Regions from separate parts of the Nocardia sp. NPDC003183 genome, predicted to be linked through region 2. Evidence: predicted binding sites of a transcription regulator. Region 2 holds the regulator's gene; the other holds the start of a gene.
The links. Region 2 encodes HspR, which represses chaperone genes until heat shock. Its sites were predicted from a motif close to ANNTGAGTNNNNNNNACTCANNT; they were not measured.
Positions count from the first base shown of each region.

Region 1: a site for HspR is predicted at 4,891-4,913, ahead of lon (endopeptidase La). Genes of this name have one in related genera too.

Region 1 is NZ_JBSFTG010000004.1:243,025-251,170, forward strand. It holds gene ACWDXS_RS17050 (DNA polymerase IV) at 1-1,064, opposite strand, end outside; gene ACWDXS_RS17055 (TetR/AcrR family transcriptional regulator) at 1,137-1,700, shown strand; partial or broken gene ACWDXS_RS17060 (PaaI family thioesterase) at 1,742-2,149, shown strand; gene lon (endopeptidase La) at 2,390-4,876, opposite strand; gene ACWDXS_RS17070 (YciI family protein) at 5,065-5,472, shown strand; gene ACWDXS_RS17075 (RNA polymerase sigma factor) at 5,469-6,611, shown strand; gene ACWDXS_RS17080 (DUF3068 domain-containing protein) at 6,712-7,785, opposite strand; gene ACWDXS_RS17085 (DUF2613 domain-containing protein) at 7,782-7,952, opposite strand; gene ACWDXS_RS17090 (Rv1157c family protein) at 7,983-8,146, opposite strand, start outside.
Region 2 is NZ_JBSFTG010000006.1:267,438-275,583, reverse strand. It holds gene ACWDXS_RS21080 (MarR family winged helix-turn-helix transcriptional regulator) at 1-250, shown strand, start outside; gene dnaK (molecular chaperone DnaK) at 508-2,373, shown strand; gene grpE (nucleotide exchange factor GrpE) at 2,370-2,942, shown strand; gene dnaJ (molecular chaperone DnaJ) at 2,967-4,160, shown strand; gene ACWDXS_RS21060 (heat shock protein transcriptional repressor HspR) at 4,163-4,564, shown strand; gene ACWDXS_RS21055 (FAD-binding oxidoreductase) at 5,181-6,350, shown strand; gene ACWDXS_RS21050 (FAD-binding oxidoreductase) at 6,380-7,138, opposite strand; gene ACWDXS_RS21045 (FAD-binding oxidoreductase) at 7,168-8,146, opposite strand, start outside.

The sequences.
Region 1 (8,146 bases), on a different contig from region 2:
GGCGGGACGAGTTCCAGGCGGACGCCGAGGAGGCGGATCGGGCGGTCCAGGTCGAAGCGGTCGATGATCGCCAGGGCGGTGTCGGTGATGGTGGTGATGTCGTCGGTGGGGGCGGGGAGTTTTTGCTGTTTGCTGCGGGTGTAGAAGGTTTTCGTGCGGACGGTGACCGAGACCCGGGTGCTGACGCGGTGGTGTTCGCGCATCTCCTCGGCGACCTCGGTGGCGATGCGGGCGACCTCGCGGCGGATTTCGCCGGGATCGGTGAGGTCGTGCGGGAAGGTCTCGGACTTGCTGCGGCCCACGGGGATTCGTGGGGTGGTCGAGAGTTCGGTGTCGCCTTTGCCGTGGCCGAGGACCCACAGGTAGGGGCCGGTGCTCGGGCCGAACTCGGCGGCCAGGCGCGCGCGGTCGGCGGACATGAGATCGGCGACCGTGGTGATGTCGAGGTCGGCCAGACGGTGGGCGATGCGGGCACCGACGCCCCAGAGCGCGTCGGTGGGGCGGTGGCCCATGAGTTCGGTCCAGTTGGCGGCGGTGAGCTCGAAGATGCCGGTGGCGGCGCCGGGGTCGTGCTCGGGTTCGGCGGAGGTCTTGCCGGTGGACTTGGCGAAACCGGTGGCGAGCTTCGCGGTGAGCTTGTTGTCGCCGATGCCGACCGCGCACGTGAGGCCGAGTTCGATGATGGCGGTGCGGATTTCGGCGGCCAGCTGCCACGGATCGCCGTCGGTGGCGACGAACGCCTCGTCCATCCCCCACACCTCGACCGCGCCGGCCACCCGGCCCAGCGTCGCCATGATCTCTTCGGAGGCCACCTCGTAGGCGGCCATGTCGACCGGCAGGAAAACGCCCTCCGGGCACTTGCGCTGCGCCATTCTCAACGCCATCCCCGCACGCACGCCGTAGGCCCGCGCGGGATAAGACGCGCAGGTCACGACCTTGCGGGGCTGCGCGGGATCGCCCTCGCCGCCGACGATCACCGGCAGGCCGCGCAGCTCAGGGCGACGCCGGAATTCCACCGCCGCCTGGAACTGGTCGAGATCCACATGCAGGAGCCACCGGGGCACAGTTCCGTCTTACCGCATCGCACCGACAGATCGGCTCTTGCCACGTCAGCCGGACAGAACTAAATTCTGTATATGGAGATGCGAGATCGGTTGTTGCTCGCCGCGGAGCGGCAGTTCGCCGAACACGGCGTGCTCGATGCCACGCTGAGCGATATCCGCGCCGCCGCCGATGCCAGCGTCGGCGCGCTGTACCACCACTTTCCGGACAAGTCCGACCTCTATCGGCAGGTCTGGATGGCCGCGCTCACCGACTACCAGCAACACTTCTGGAATGCCGTCGCCGACAGTCCCGACGCGCGGACCGGCGTCGAGGCCGGGGTGCGCGCGCACCTGCACTGGGTGCACGAATATCAATATCGCGCAACGGTTCTCACGGGTTCGCGGCCGCCCGGGGCCCGGGAGAGCGAGCGCAATGTGGAGTTCCTCACGGCCGTCCGGCGGTGGTGGCGCACGCACGCGGGATACGGCGCGGTGCGTGACCTGGAACTCGATCTCGTCTACGCGCTGTGGCTCGGTGCGGCACAGGAATACTCCCGCCAATGGCTTGGTGGCAATATCCGTACCGCGCCAACCGATGTCGCCCCCGAGCTCGCCGCCGCCGCGTGGGCGACACTGCGGGCCGACGGCACCGAATAGTCACCATGCAGGGCCACGCAACTCGAAGAACGGAACACCCGATGCCGACCGAAGCTTCCACCCTCGACCTCGACCTGGCGCGCCAGGTACTAGCCGCGCAGCCGTTCGCCCGTCTGGTCGGCACCGAGCTCACCGAATTCGGTGAGGGCGCAGCCACTCTCATCATCGACATCCAGCCAGAACACGGCCAGCAGTTCGGCTTCGTGCACGGCGGGGTGCTCGCCTACGCCGCCGACAACGCCCTCACCTTCGCCGCGGGTACCGTCCTGGGCCCCAACGTCCTCACCGGCGGCTTCACCATCACCTACCTGCGCCCTGCCCAGGGCGAGCGCCTGCGCGTGCACGCCACCGTCCTTGGCGCCACCCGCCGCCAGGCCGTCACCCACTGCGACGTCTACGCCGAGACCGAGGGCGAGGAACCTGTCCTCTGCGCGGTCGCCCAGGGCACCACTCGCCGCGTCGAGAAGGACCTCGCCCCCACCACCGAGGAAGACGCGGACGGTTTCGACGACGACGATCTCGACGACGACCTCGACGACCTCGACGACCTCGACGACCAGGACAACTACGACACCGACCAACTCGCCGTAGTCACCGTCGCGGGCCCGATGCTGCCGCCGACCGTCAGCCGCTAGCCGGACACGTCAACGGGCCGTACACAGCTGTGCACGGCCCGTTGACAGCGGGGATCAGGCGCTGACGGCGAAGGTCTTGCCGTCGGCGGCGGGTTCGGCGATCGGCTCGATCGCGTAGGCCAGGATGTCTGCCACGTCGGCGACGGGGCGGACGTTCAGGGCGGCCAGTACTTCCGCCGGGACTTCGTCCAGGTCCGGTTCGTTGCGGGCCGGGATGAAGACGGTCTTCAGGCCGGCTCGCTGGGCGGCGAGCAGCTTCTGCTTCACGCCGCCGATCGGCAGGACACTGCCGTTCAGGGTGACCTCGCCGGTCATCCCCACATCGCCGCGGACCGGGCGACCGAGGGCCAGCGACACCAGGGCGGTGACCATGGTGACGCCCGCCGAAGGGCCGTCCTTGGGGACCGCACCCGCGGGGAAGTGGATGTGGATGTTGCGGTCGAGGACCTTCGGCTCGATACCGATTTCCTCCAGGTGCGAGCGGACGTAGGTGAGGGCGATCTGAGCCGATTCCTTCATCACGTCACCGAGCTGGCCGGTGAGGGTGAGCGAACGCTCGCCCTCGGCGCCGTTGGCCTCGATGTAGAGGACATCGCCGCCCGCACCGGTCACCGCGAGGCCGGTCGCCACGCCCGGGACGGAGGTGCGCTCCATCGAGTCCGGGGTGAAGCGGGGACGCCCGAGGTAGTCGGTGAGGTTGTCGAGGTCGACCACCAGGCTCGTCACCTGACCGACCGGCTGCGGACCGGCCGCGATGTCGATGACGTTGTCGTAGCCGAGTTCGGGGTCGTACCCGAGCACCGCGCCCTCGCCCAGCGCGCCCTTGTCGACGAGCGGGGCGTCCACGGCAGCGTCGCCGACGCTCGCGGGGTCGCCTGTGACCAGGCGAGTTGCCGCCTTGCGCAAGGCTTTTGCCACCAGGCGCTCCATTTGACGCACACCCGCCTCCCGGGTGTAGTTCGCCGCGATCTCGCGCAGGGCCGCGTCGGTGATCGACACTTCTTCCGCGGTCAGCGCGTTGCGCTCCAGCTGGCGGGGAACCAGGAAGTCGCGCGCGATCGCCACCTTGTCGGCCTCGGTGTAGCCGTCGACGGTGATGAGCTCCATACGGTCCAGCAGGGGACCGGGGATGGTGTCCATGACGTTGGCGGTCGCGATGAACAGGACATTCGACAGGTCGAGGTCCAGGTCCAGGTAGTGGTCGCGGAAGGTGTGGTTCTGCGCGGGGTCGAGGACCTCGAGCAGGGCCGCCGCCGGATCACCACGGAAGTCGGAGCCGACCTTGTCGATCTCGTCCAGCAGGACAACGGGATTCATCGAACCCGCCTCCTTCACCGCACGCACGATCCGGCCCGGCAGCGCGCCGACGTAGGTGCGGCGGTGGCCACGGATCTCGGCCTCGTCGCGCACGCCGCCGAGGGCGACGCGAACGAACTTGCGGCCCAGCGCCTTGGCGACCGATTCACCCAGCGAGGTCTTGCCGACACCGGGGGGACCCACCAGCACGAGCACCGCGCCGGACCCGCGTCCACCCACGACCTCGAGACCGCGCGCGGCCCGCCGCGAACGCACCGCCAGGTACTCGACCATCCGGTCCTTCACCTCGTCGAGGCCGTGGTGATCGGCGTCGAGCACCGCTCGCGCGGCCGAGACATCGGTGCTGTCCTCGGTTTTCACCGTCCACGGCAGATCGAGCACGGTGTCGAGCCAGGTACGGATCCAGCCGGATTCCGGGCTCTGGTCGCTGGCGCGCTCCAACCGGCCGACCTCGCGCAGCGCCTCCGCGCGCACGTTCTCGGGCAGGTCCGCGTTCTCCACGCGAGTGCGGTAGTCGTCGGCGCCGTCGGGTTCGTCCTCGCCGAGTTCCTTGCGGATGGCGTTGAGCTGCTGACGCAGCAGGAACTCGCGCTGACTCTTCTCCATGCCGTCGCGGACGTCTTCGGAGATCTTGTCGGTGACCTCCACCTCGGCGATGTGGTCCTTGATCCAGTCGATCTGCTTGGTCAGCCGCACCGCGACATCGGGGGTCTCGAGCAGTTCGCGCTTCTGGTCGTCGGACAGGTACGGCGCGTAGCCCGCGGTGTCGGCGATGGCCTCTACGTCGTCGAGCTGGTTGACGATGTCGATGATCTGCCAGGCCTCACGCCGCTGCAGCACGGCGACGACCAGCTTCTTGTACTCGGCGGCGAGCTCGGTGGTCCGCTCGTCGGGCTCGACCGCCTCGACGAGTTCGGCCTCCACCCACAGCGCGGCTCCCGGCCCGGTGACACCGTGCCCGATCCGGGCGCGGCGCTCGGCCTTCAACACGGCCGCGGGCGCGCCGCCGCGCATCCGGCCGACCTGTTCGATGGTGGCGACGACGCCGTAGGACGCGTAGCCCTCGTCGAGGCGCGGCGCGACCAGCACCGAACCGGTTTTGGCCGCCTGGGCGGCGTCGATGGCGGCCTGCGCGGATTCGTCCAGTTCGATGGGCACGACCATGCCCGGCAGCACGATCGGATCGGTCAGGAACAGCACCGGCAGGTTCTGAGCTGAAGTCATGTCGACCCTTCCAAAGTTGAGCTTTGCTGACTCAACATGGACCCCCGGCGGTTTGTTCCTGCAGGTGGCGCCGTTCACTCACGGCGAAAACAATCGGCCGGGATTCTTGTGCCGCCGATGTCGAGAACGCGTGGGTGGCTCCGTCCCAGGGGTACAACCCACACAGAACACCAACCGAGGAGAACATCATGGCCAAGTACCTGCTGCTCAAGCACTACCGTGGCGCGCCCGCATCGGTCAACGACGCGCCGATGGATCAGTGGACGGCGGACGAGGTGTCCGCGCATGTGCAGTACATGGTGGATTTCGCCGATCGATTGCGATCGACCGGCGAGTTCGTCGACGGTCAGGCACTGTCCACCCAGGGCACGTGGGTCCGCTCGGACGGCGCGGGTCGCCCGCCGGTCACCGACGGGCCGTTCGCGGAGACCAAGGACCTGATCGCCGGGTGGATGGTCATCGATGTCGAGACCTATGACCGGGCGCTCGAACTCGCCGGGGAGCTGTCGGCGGCACCGGGCGCAGGTGGAAAGCCGGTGCAGGAATGGCTCGAACTGCGGCCGTTCTACACAGAGTTGCCCACGGTGACCGAATGAACGACGCGCTACTGCGCGAACTCGTCCCCGCGGTGATCGCGATCCTCGTCCGCCGCGGGGCCGGGTTCGCGGCGGCCGAGGACGCGGTGCAGGAGGCGCTGATCCGGGCGCTGGAAACCTGGCCCGACGATCCACCGCGCGACGCGAAGGGCTGGCTCGTCGCCGTCGCCTGGCGGAAGTTCATCGATGCGACACAGGCCGAAACATCCAGGCGTGGGCGAGAATTCGCGGTCGATGCCGAGCCCGAAGCCGGTCCGGTGCCCGCCACGGACGACACGCTGTGGCTGTATTTCCTGTGCGCGCATCCCTCGCTGTCGCCGGGCTCGGCCGTCGCGCTGACCTTGCGTGCGGTCGGCGGCCTGACGACCCGGCAGATCGCGACGGCCTACCTGGTTCCGGAATCGACTATGGCGCAACGGATCAGCCGGGCCAAGAAGCGGATCACGGGCTTACCGCTGGACCGTCCCAGCGATCCGGCAACGGTGCTGCGGGTGCTCTACCTCGTCTTCAACGAGGGCTACAGCGGCGACATCGATCTGGCCGCCGAAGCCATCCGCCTCACCCGTCAGCTCGCCGCCTCGACCGGCGAACCCGAGGTCTCGGGGCTGCTCGCGCTGATGCTGCTGCACCACGCCCGCCGTGCGTCGCGTATCGAGGGCGGGCGCTTGATTCCGCTGGCCGCACAGGACCGATCCCGGTGGGACACACACCTTATCGCCGAGGGCGTGACGATCCTGCAAGCCGCACTGGCGCGTGACCGCCTGGGCGAATACCAGGCCCAAGCCGCGATCGCGGCCCTGCACGCGGACGCCCCGAGCACCGCTGAGACGGACTGGATACAGATCGTGGAGTGGTACGACGAACTACTGCTTCTCACCGACAGCCCGGTGGTGTGCCTGAATCGCGCGGTCGCGGTCGGTGAGGCCGACGGCCCCCGAGCAGGGCTGGCCGCCCTCGCGGATCTCGACCCGGAACTACCGCGCCACAGCGCATCCCGGGCCTACCTACTCGAACGAGCGGGCGAACTCAAGGAGGCCGCGACCCTGTACGCCGCAGCGGCCCGCGCGGCCACCACAGTTCTCGAGCGCGACCATCTCACCCGCGAGGCGGCTCGAGTTCGGCAGTTACCGCGACCCTGAATCCGATTGCCGCGCGGTCGCACTGGGCAAACCTGCCCGCAAAACAGCTCGGCCTCCCCCGGGTTGAGGACCGGGGGAGGCCGAGTTGTGGACAGGTGGCTTACAGGTTCGAGGAACGAATCCGCTCGGTCGGGGGATCGAACGGACGGCCCGCGGTGGAGCCCGAGCTCAGGAATCCGAGGACCGCGCCGCCGATGAGGAAGATGGCGGCGAGGATGCCCAGGATGATCGGCAGAGTCTTGCCGTACAGGTCGAGCTTGTCGAGGCTCTCCTGGGTGACGGCCATCTGGGCTTCGATGGTCTCTTCGTCGAAGACGAGGTGCGACTTCAGGATGTTGACGTCCACCTGCCCGGCGCTACGGCCGTAGTACATGTGGAGGTTCTCGCCACCCTTGAGAACCGCGCCGGTCCTCGGCTCCACCCACACGTCGCGGGTGTTGGTGTAGAAGCGCGTCATGGTGACCGGCTCGGTGCCCTCGAGGCCCCACTTGGCGGCGGGCAGGGCGAGCTGATGGGACGGGTGCTTGACGACGTCCCACATGTTCGTCACCGGGATGGTCTGCCGGAAGTGGTAGACCGGCACGCCGTTGATCTCCGACTCGTCGATGAAATCGATGTCGTAGGTGGCGCGGGCGTTGAGGTCGAAGTACGGGTACGACTTCTTCTCGGTGCCGATCGGGAAGCGGTACTGCAGGCCGCGCCGCTGCGACTCGGTGGGGATCGCGGCGCCCGACTTGGGGTCCTGAGCCACGGCGATCGAACCGTTGGGCGAGGCGTCGATCGGCGCGCCGGTGACGCGGTCGATGGTGACGCGGTCGACCGAGGCGGTGAGCAGGCCGTCCTTGGGGTCCTGGTCGTCGCGACGCAGGGTCTGGCCGGCCTGGACGGTCATCTCGTCGGCGTCCGAGGGCTCCTCGACCGTCAGGAAGCGCTGGGAAACGAGCGGCACATTGGTGTTCACCTTGGCAGCGCCCTCGGTCGCGGTGAGCGACTTCGCGTCCAGCACGAGGCTTTCCTCGCCGGGCACGCTCTTGGCGACCGTGGTGATGCGCAAGTCGAGCGGGGTCTTGGCGACCTTGCCGACCGTGTAGGTGGGAATCATGACCGCGGCCGCGAGCAGCAGCGCGCCGAGACCGACGAGGATGCAGGCGATGAGCCTGCGTACGTTGCTCATCGCGAGCCGTACTGCACGTTGCCGAGCAGCGACGAGCCCGGGTCACCGGACTCCTCGGGCGCGGGGATCGAATTCTGTTGCGCGCCCGCGGTGATGCCGAGTACGGCAATCACCCCGATGACCGCGCCGGCCAGGCCGCTGACCAGGCCGGGGACGACAAACTTCATAGATCGAACTCCAATTGCGTGGTGCGAGACTCAGCCGACGGAGAAGAAACCGAGGGTCGGGGCGAACGAGCAGGTGCGGTCACCATCGGCGGTGGCCGTGGTGAGCGAACCGGTGATCACTGCCGCGACCCGGCCGGGACCGGTGTCGGCGATAGCGGTGAGAGTGGCCGGGCCGTCGGCGTTGATGCCCGCCT
Region 2 (8,146 bases):
GGACGACCTGGAGAAACGCAACCTCGTGGAACGCCGCCGTCACCCCAGCGATCGGCGCGCGTACGCGCTCCACCTCCTGCCTGCCGCCCATGCCCTCCTGGCCCGAGCCGAGCAGCGGGTAGCTGAGTTGGACGCCGAACTCCTGTCTCCCCTGTCTCCCGAGGACCGCGCGCTCTTCCTCGATCTCCTGCGCCGAACCGCCGAGGGCAACGGCCTTCGTCCCGGCATCCATCCCGGCCTCACCCGATAGCCCGCCGATGGTCTTCGGACCGTCACGATCGCGCATCGGGGGCTGCAGTTGAGCGCACTCGTGGCAAGAATGGCTCGGGGGCCGGGAAATTTTTTCGGGTGGCGGGAATGAATCGCCGCAGCTACTGGTTGTGCTGATCAACAACATGAGCGGACCTGACTCAACTTCGGGTTGACTCACGGTGGATCTCGAAGGCAGGATTGAGCCCACTGCGCTCAGCGTTGCAATAACCGAACGTCAAACAGGAGGAAACCACTATGGCTCGTGCGGTCGGAATCGACCTCGGGACCACGAACTCCGTCGTCGCCGTGCTCGAAGGCGGCGAGCCGGTCGTCGTCGCGAACTCGGAAGGCTCGCGCACCACCCCCTCGATCGTCGCCTTCGCGAAGAACGGCGAGGTTCTCGTCGGTCAGCCCGCGAAGAACCAGGCGGTCACCAACGTCGACCGCACCATCCGCTCGGTCAAGCGCCACATCGGCACCGACTGGAACGTCGAGATCGACGACAAGAAGTACACGCCGCAGGAGATCTCCGCGCGCACGCTGATGAAGCTGAAGCGCGACGCCGAGGCCTACCTGGGCGAGGAGATCACCGACGCCGTGATCACCGTCCCGGCCTACTTCGAAGACGCCCAGCGTCAGGCCACCAAGGAAGCCGGCCAGATCGCCGGTCTCAACGTGCTGCGCATCGTCAACGAGCCCACTGCGGCCGCGCTCGCGTACGGCCTGGACAAGGGCGACAAAGAGCAGACCATCCTGGTCTTCGACCTCGGTGGCGGCACCTTCGACGTCTCGCTGCTGGAAATCGGCGAGGGCGTCGTCGAGGTCCGCGCGACCTCCGGTGACAACCACCTCGGTGGCGACGACTGGGACGAGCGCGTCGTGTCCTGGCTGGTCGACAAGTTCAAGGCGTCCTCGGGCATCGACCTGACCAAGGACAAGATGGCCATGCAGCGTCTGCGTGAGGCTGCCGAGAAGGCCAAGATCGAACTGTCCTCGGGCCAGAGCACCTCGATCAACCTGCCCTACATCACCGTCGACGCGGACAAGAACCCGCTGTTCCTCGACGAGCAGCTCACCCGCTCGGAGTTCCAGAAGATCACCTCTGATCTGCTGGATCGCACCCGCGCGCCGTTCCAGTCCGTGATCAAGGACTCGGGCCTGAACGTGGCCGATATCGACCACGTCGTGCTCGTCGGTGGCTCCACCCGCATGCCCGCCGTCTCCGAGCTGGTCAAGGAACTGACCGGCGGCCGTGAGCCGAACAAGGGCGTGAACCCGGACGAGGTCGTCGCCGTCGGCGCCGCACTGCAGGCCGGCGTGCTCAAGGGCGAGGTCAAGGACGTTCTGCTGCTCGATGTCACCCCGCTGTCGCTGGGCATCGAGACCAAGGGTGGCGTGATGACCAAGCTCATCGAGCGCAACACCACCATCCCCACCAAGCGCTCGGAAACCTTCACCACCGCTGACGACAACCAGCCTTCGGTGCAGATCCAGGTGTTCCAGGGTGAGCGCGAGATCGCCTCGCACAACAAGCTGCTGGGCTCCTTCGAGCTCACCGGCCTGCCCCCGGCCCCGCGCGGCGTGCCGCAGATCGAGGTCACCTTCGACATCGACGCCAACGGCATCGTGCACGTCACCGCGAAGGACAAGGGCACCGGCAAGGAAAACAAGATCAAGATCCAGGACGGCTCCGGTCTGTCCAAGGAAGAGATCGACCGCATGGTCGCCGATGCCGAGGCGCACGCCGCCGACGACAAGGCGCGCCGTGAAGAGGCCGAGACCCGCAACCAGGCCGAGTCGCTGGTGCACCAGACCGAGAAGTTCATCAACGAGCAGAAGCTGAGCGAGGGTGGCGCACAGGTCTCCGCCGATCAGCTGGCGAAGGTGGAGAACGCGGTCGCCGAGGCCAAGCAGGCGCTCGAGGGCACCGACATCTCCGCGGTGAAGTCGGCCGTGGAGAAGCTGGCCACCGAGTCGCAGGCCCTGGGCCAGGCGATCTACGAGGCCAGTGCCGCCGCCGACGCGCAGTCCGGCAACGGCGCGGGCCCCAGCCAGGCCGATGACGATCAGGTCGTCGACGCGGAGGTCGTGGACGAGCCGGTCGACACGGACAAGAAGTGACCGAGGCGAACTCCTCGGAGCAGGAGTTGGTCGAGGAAATCCTGGACGACACTGCGGACGAGAACGCGGAGGCCGCCCCGGCGGACTCCGCCCTCGACGCCGAAGTCGTCGAGCCGGAGCACGACGAGCTGGCCGAGCGCACGGCCGACCTGCAGCGGTTGACCGCGGAATACGCGAACTACCGCCGCCGGGTCGAGCGTGACCGGCAGGCCAACATCGATGCCGCCAAGGCGTCGGTGGTCACCGAATTGCTCGCGGTGCTGGACGATCTGGATCGGGCGAGGGCGCACGGCGACCTCGACTCCGGCCCGCTGAAGTCCGTCGCCGACAAGCTCGAGACCGCGCTCACCAAGCAGGGTCTGGTCGAATTCGGTTCCGCCGGTGACCCGTTCGACCCCACGCTGCACGAGGCAGTGCAGCACGAGGGTTCGGGCGCCGACCCGGTGATCGGCATCGTCATGCGCAAGGGCTATCGGTTCGGCGACCGGGTGCTTCGGCACGCGCTGGTCGGGGTAACCGATGCCGAGGCCGCGGGGGCATCGGATCCGGATGCCGGCGACAGTCAATAAGAACGCGAAAGGAGGAGATGCCCGGTGAGCCAACGGGAGTGGATCGAAAAGGACTTCTACAAGGAGCTGGGTGTCTCCTCCGGCGCCTCGCAGGACGAGATCAAGAAGGCCTACCGCAAGCTCGCCCGCGACCTGCACCCGGACTCCAACCCGGGTGACACCAAGGCCGAGGAGCGGTTCAAGTCCGTGAGCGAAGCCAATGCGGTGCTGTCGGATCCTGCCAAGCGCAAGGAGTACGACGAGACGCGCCGCATGTTCGCGGGCGGCGGCGGTGGCGGACGAGCCTACGGCGGCGGGTTCAATCCCGGTGCCGGCGGCGGCTTCTCGCAGGACTTCAACATCGGTGACATCTTCGGTCAGGCCGGTGGTACCGGCGCCGCGGGCGACGGCGGGCTCGGCGATCTGCTGGGCGGGCTGTTCAACCGGGGTGGCGGCGGTGGCCGGGCGGCGGCTCGTCCGCGCCGCGGCTCCGACGTGGAGACCGAGACGACCCTGGGTTTCCGTGAGGCCGCCCAGGGCGTCACCGTTCCGCTGCGGATGACGAGTCCCTCGCCGTGCACCACCTGTCACGGCAGCGGTGCCAAGCCGGGCACCAGCCCGCGCGTGTGCCCGCACTGCAATGGTGCGGGCGTGGTCAGCCGGAATCAGGGCGCGTTCGGTTTCAGCGAGCCCTGCGACGACTGTCGCGGCACCGGGTCGATCATCGACGACCCGTGCACCGATTGCTCGGGCACCGGTATCCAGAACCGCACCCGCACCATCACCGTCCGGATTCCTCCGGGCGTCAGTGACGGTCAGAAGATCCGGCTGGCCGGTCAGGGCGAGGCGGGTCTGCGCGGTGCGCCTTCGGGCGATCTGTATGTCACCGTGCACGTCAGCCAGGACAAGGTCTTCGGCCGCCAGGGCGACGACCTCACCCTGGTGCTCCCGGTGAGCTACAGCGAATTGGTACTGGGGACAACAGTTTCCGTACCGACGCTGGACGGCCGGGTCGGCGTGAAGGTGCCCCCGGGCACCGCCGACGGGCGTATCCTGCGAGTTCGCGGTCGTGGCGTGCCCAAGCGCGGCGCGGCGGGCGGCGCCGGTGACCTGCTGGTCACGGTGAAGGTCGCGGTGCCGCAATCGCTCGACTCCGACGCCACCGATGCGCTCAAGCGCTATCAGGAGGCGGAGAAGGCCAGTGGCTTCGAACCGCGTGCAGGATGGGCGGGTGCTTGATGATGTCCGATGATCCGAAGTCCGTTTCGGGTGCTACCGCGCGTGCCGAGTTCTTCATGATCTCGGTGGCGGCTCAGCTGGCGGGGATGCACGCGCAGACGTTGCGTACCTACGATCGGCTGGGTTTGGTCACCCCGCAACGGACCTCGGGTGGCGGACGCCGTTATTCGGCCCGCGACGTCGAGGTGCTGCGCGAGGTGCAGCGCCTGTCGCAGGACGAGGGCGTCAATCTCGCCGGCATCAAGCGCATCATCGAGCTCACCAATCAGGTGGAGGCGTTGCAGCAGCGCGTCGAGGAGATGAGCGCGGAGATGGAGCGGTTGCGGGCGGGCTACCGGCCCGATCTGTCGCCGCCCGCGCGCAGTACCGCGCTCGTGGTGTGGCAGCCACGGCATCGGCGCTGAGTCGTCTTCGATTCGACGAGCCTCCGGTTCGCCCATCCGCTGTGGTGGATGCGAGCCGGGGGCTCGTTCGTCTCCGGTCAACCCCCGGCGACCGGCTGGTGACTCTCCAGCAACTCACTTATTCGTGATCTTGCTGATCGGAAGTCGCGTCGCGGCGCGCTGAGGTGGGGATTTATCACCGTGGACGTCCAAAAGTTTGCTGTCCGGATGCTGAATTCGGACCAATCGGAAGGCAATTCGCTCCCGGTTACCAGCCACTCCGGTGCGCCTACCATGCGTGTCATGGCTCGGCGCGCCGGTTTGCCGCATGCGGTCGACGTAGCGGAAGGGTCGCTCTACCAGGGCCATTGGTCACCAATTGTCTGATATTCCTGGTGGTTTCGAGAATCGTGAGCGGCTGTTCACCCGCAATTAACGGGCTTGAGGTATGTTTTCATGAGAAACTACTGGGAACCGCCTGGTATTTCGCGAATTACATGCGTGATGTTTAAGAGTACGATTCCTAAGCTGGCAAACCTCGCCTAGACTTCTCGCATCGGCTGCTGACGAGTGTCCTCCCAGCCCGTCACTCGCCGGCGCGGCTAGCGTTCGATGGCGAAACGAGGTTGTGACACATATGGATTCGCGGACTGTCGCTTTGATCCGTACTACGTTCAAGGCGGTTGCTGCGGAAGAAGGTGGACCCGAGAAGCTGTCGAGGTCGTTCTACTCGATCCTCTTCACGGACTACCCCGGTGTCCGCGACTACTTCCCGGCTGCCATGGATTCCCAGCGCGACCGGCTCGTCACGGCGATCTCCTACGCCCTCGACCGGCTGGAGGAGCCCGACAAGCTGCTGCCGTTCCTGGCCCAGCTCGGTCGCGACCATCGCAAATACGGCGTGCAACCGGCGCACTATGTGGCCGTGGCCAACTCGCTGAAATCCGCCATGCGCTTGTTCGCCGGTGCGGAGATGTGGACCGACGAGGTCGCCAGCGCGTGGGACGAAGGTCTGGCCACCATCAGCGGCGCGATGATCAGCGCCGCCGACAAGGAGACCACCCCGGCTACCTGGACGGGCACCGTCGTCGAACATCGCGAGGTGCTGCGCAATCTCTCGATCGTCCGGGTCCAGCTCGACGTGCCGATGCAGTACGCCGCCGGTCAGTACCTCAGCGTGCAGATCCCCTCGCGGCCACGGATGTGGCGCTATCTCTCACCCGCGAACCCGGCCAATCCCAACGGCGAGATCGAGTTCCACGTTCGCGGCGTGCTCGGCGGGTGGGTCAGCCCCGCCATGGTCGCGCACACCGCCGTCGGTGATCAGTGGGCGCTCGGCTCGCCGCTCGGCGGTCTCGGCGTACCGCGCAACACCAAACGCAAGATGCTGATGGTCGGTTGTGGCACCGGCATCGCCCCCCTGCGCGCGCAGATCATGGCGATGGCCCAGCGCCGGGTCAACCCGAAGGTGCACCTGTTCGTCGGCGGCCACCACCCCTGCGATCTCTACGACCTCCAGGTCCTGAGCCAACTCGCCATCGCCAACAAATGGCTCACCGTCACCCCCGTCACCGAGAGTGACGAAAACCCCTGGTGGTACTACGACTCCGGCGACCCCCAGCCGGATCTACCCGGCCTGGAACCCCGCATGACCGGCCAAATCGGCAAGGTCGTCGCCAGCTACGGCCCCTGGGCAGACCGCGACGTCCAAATCGTCGGCTCCCCCTCGATGGTCCAGACCACCAAGTTCCGCCTGATGGCGGCCGGTACCCAAGCCCAGTCGATCCGCCACGACCCCTTGTTCTGACCCGCGGGCTTGCCGCGAGCCCGTGGTCCTCAGGCGCCTTCGGAGATGATGTTGGCCGGGGGAGTTCCCGCTTCGATCAGACGGTCGACGGTGGTGCGGACCATCGCGGGCGAACCGCAGACCAGGACTTGGTGTTTGGTGAACGGGCCGTGGGCTGCGGCGACGTCAGCGAGGGTGCCGTGGAGCATTTCCTCGAGTCCGAAGCCCACGTCGGAGCGGGTCTGCTCGTGCCATTCATCGCGCACCGCAGGATCTTCCGGGCTTTCGACAACCGGAATGACCGAAAGCCACGGCAATTCGCCCGACAGCAGGAACAGCATGTCGTTGGCGTAGAGGTCGCGGGGTGAGCGGCCACCGAAGAACAGGTAGGTGCGCGGCGGAGTGTCACGACGGGCCAGGTCCAGGATCTGAGCGCGCATCGGCGCCAGCCCGGTACCGCCGGCGATCATCACCACCTCGACAGCGTCGGGATCGACCGCGAAAACCCCGTGGGGGGCGTTGATTCGCCACTGATCACCGGGTTTGGTGTCGGCGACGATGGAACTCGAACACCACCCGCCGGGCACCGTGCGCACATGGAACTCGAGCTTGCCGTCCAGCGAGGGCGGCAGCGCGGGGGAGAACCGCCGCCGCACCCCCGGATGCTGCGGCACCTCGACCTCCACCGAACCGCCCGCCTCGAACGGCACGAAATCGCCGATCAGCCGGATCACGGCGAGGTCGTGGCGCAGGCGGTGGTGACCGACGACGGTCGCCGTCCAGGCGGGGTCAGGAAAAGCGTTGCTCATCAGCCTCTTTCGCGATGTCGCGGGCGGGTTCAGACGGGGTCGGCGGCGATGATCTCGAGCGGTGTACCGGCCCGCTGGAGCGCGTAACGGGTGTTGGCGATCATCGACGGCGATCCCGCGATCTGGATCTGACGATCCGACCACGCGCCGAAGCTGGTCACCACCGCTCCCAGATTACCGACCAGGCGGCGCGGCATGCCCATCGGCGTCGCACCCGAATCCTGGGGATACCACCAGGGATTGGTGTGTTCCTCGCACACCGGCACCACGGTCAACCACGGATTGGACTGCGAGAGCTGCCACATGTTGTCCACGTCGTAGAGGTCGCCGGGATAGCGCCCGCCGATGAAGAAGTGCACGCGCGGATTGATCCCGCGCTGGCTCATCTCGATCAGCTGTGCCCGCAACGGCGCGATGCCCGTGCCGGAGCCGATCATCAGCACATCGCGGCCCGACTCCCGGTCCACGTGCAACCCACCGAGCGGCCCGGCGATCTTCCACCGGTCCCCGACCTTGGTGTCGTTGACGATCGCCGGGCTCACCCAGCCGCCACTGATCCGCCGCACATGGAATTCGATCTCGCCATACGGGTTCGCGGGGATGGCGGGGGAGAAGTAGCGCCACATATTCGGCCGCTGCGGCACCGCGACCGGCACATACTGTCCGGCCTTGAACGGAATGGGTCCGTCGGCCTGTAATCGCACGATCGCCAGATCGTCGAGCACCCGCCGGTGACCCACCACGGTCGCGTCCCAGTACGGCTGCGAGGTGTCCTCGTTGGCGCCGATCGCCATCGACGCCGAGATCAGCAGCGTGATGTCACGCCAGCCCTCATCGAGTTCTCTGGTCCAGCGATTGCCGTGGAAGGTTCGCAGCGCCGCGAGCAGCGCGCGTCCGGCCAGATCGTAGTGGTCGGCCTCGACCCCGTACTTGCGATGGTCGCGGGCGAGTTGCTCGAGGAAGCGCTGGGCGCGTTCGAAGTCCTCGAGATGGTCGAGGACGAACTGT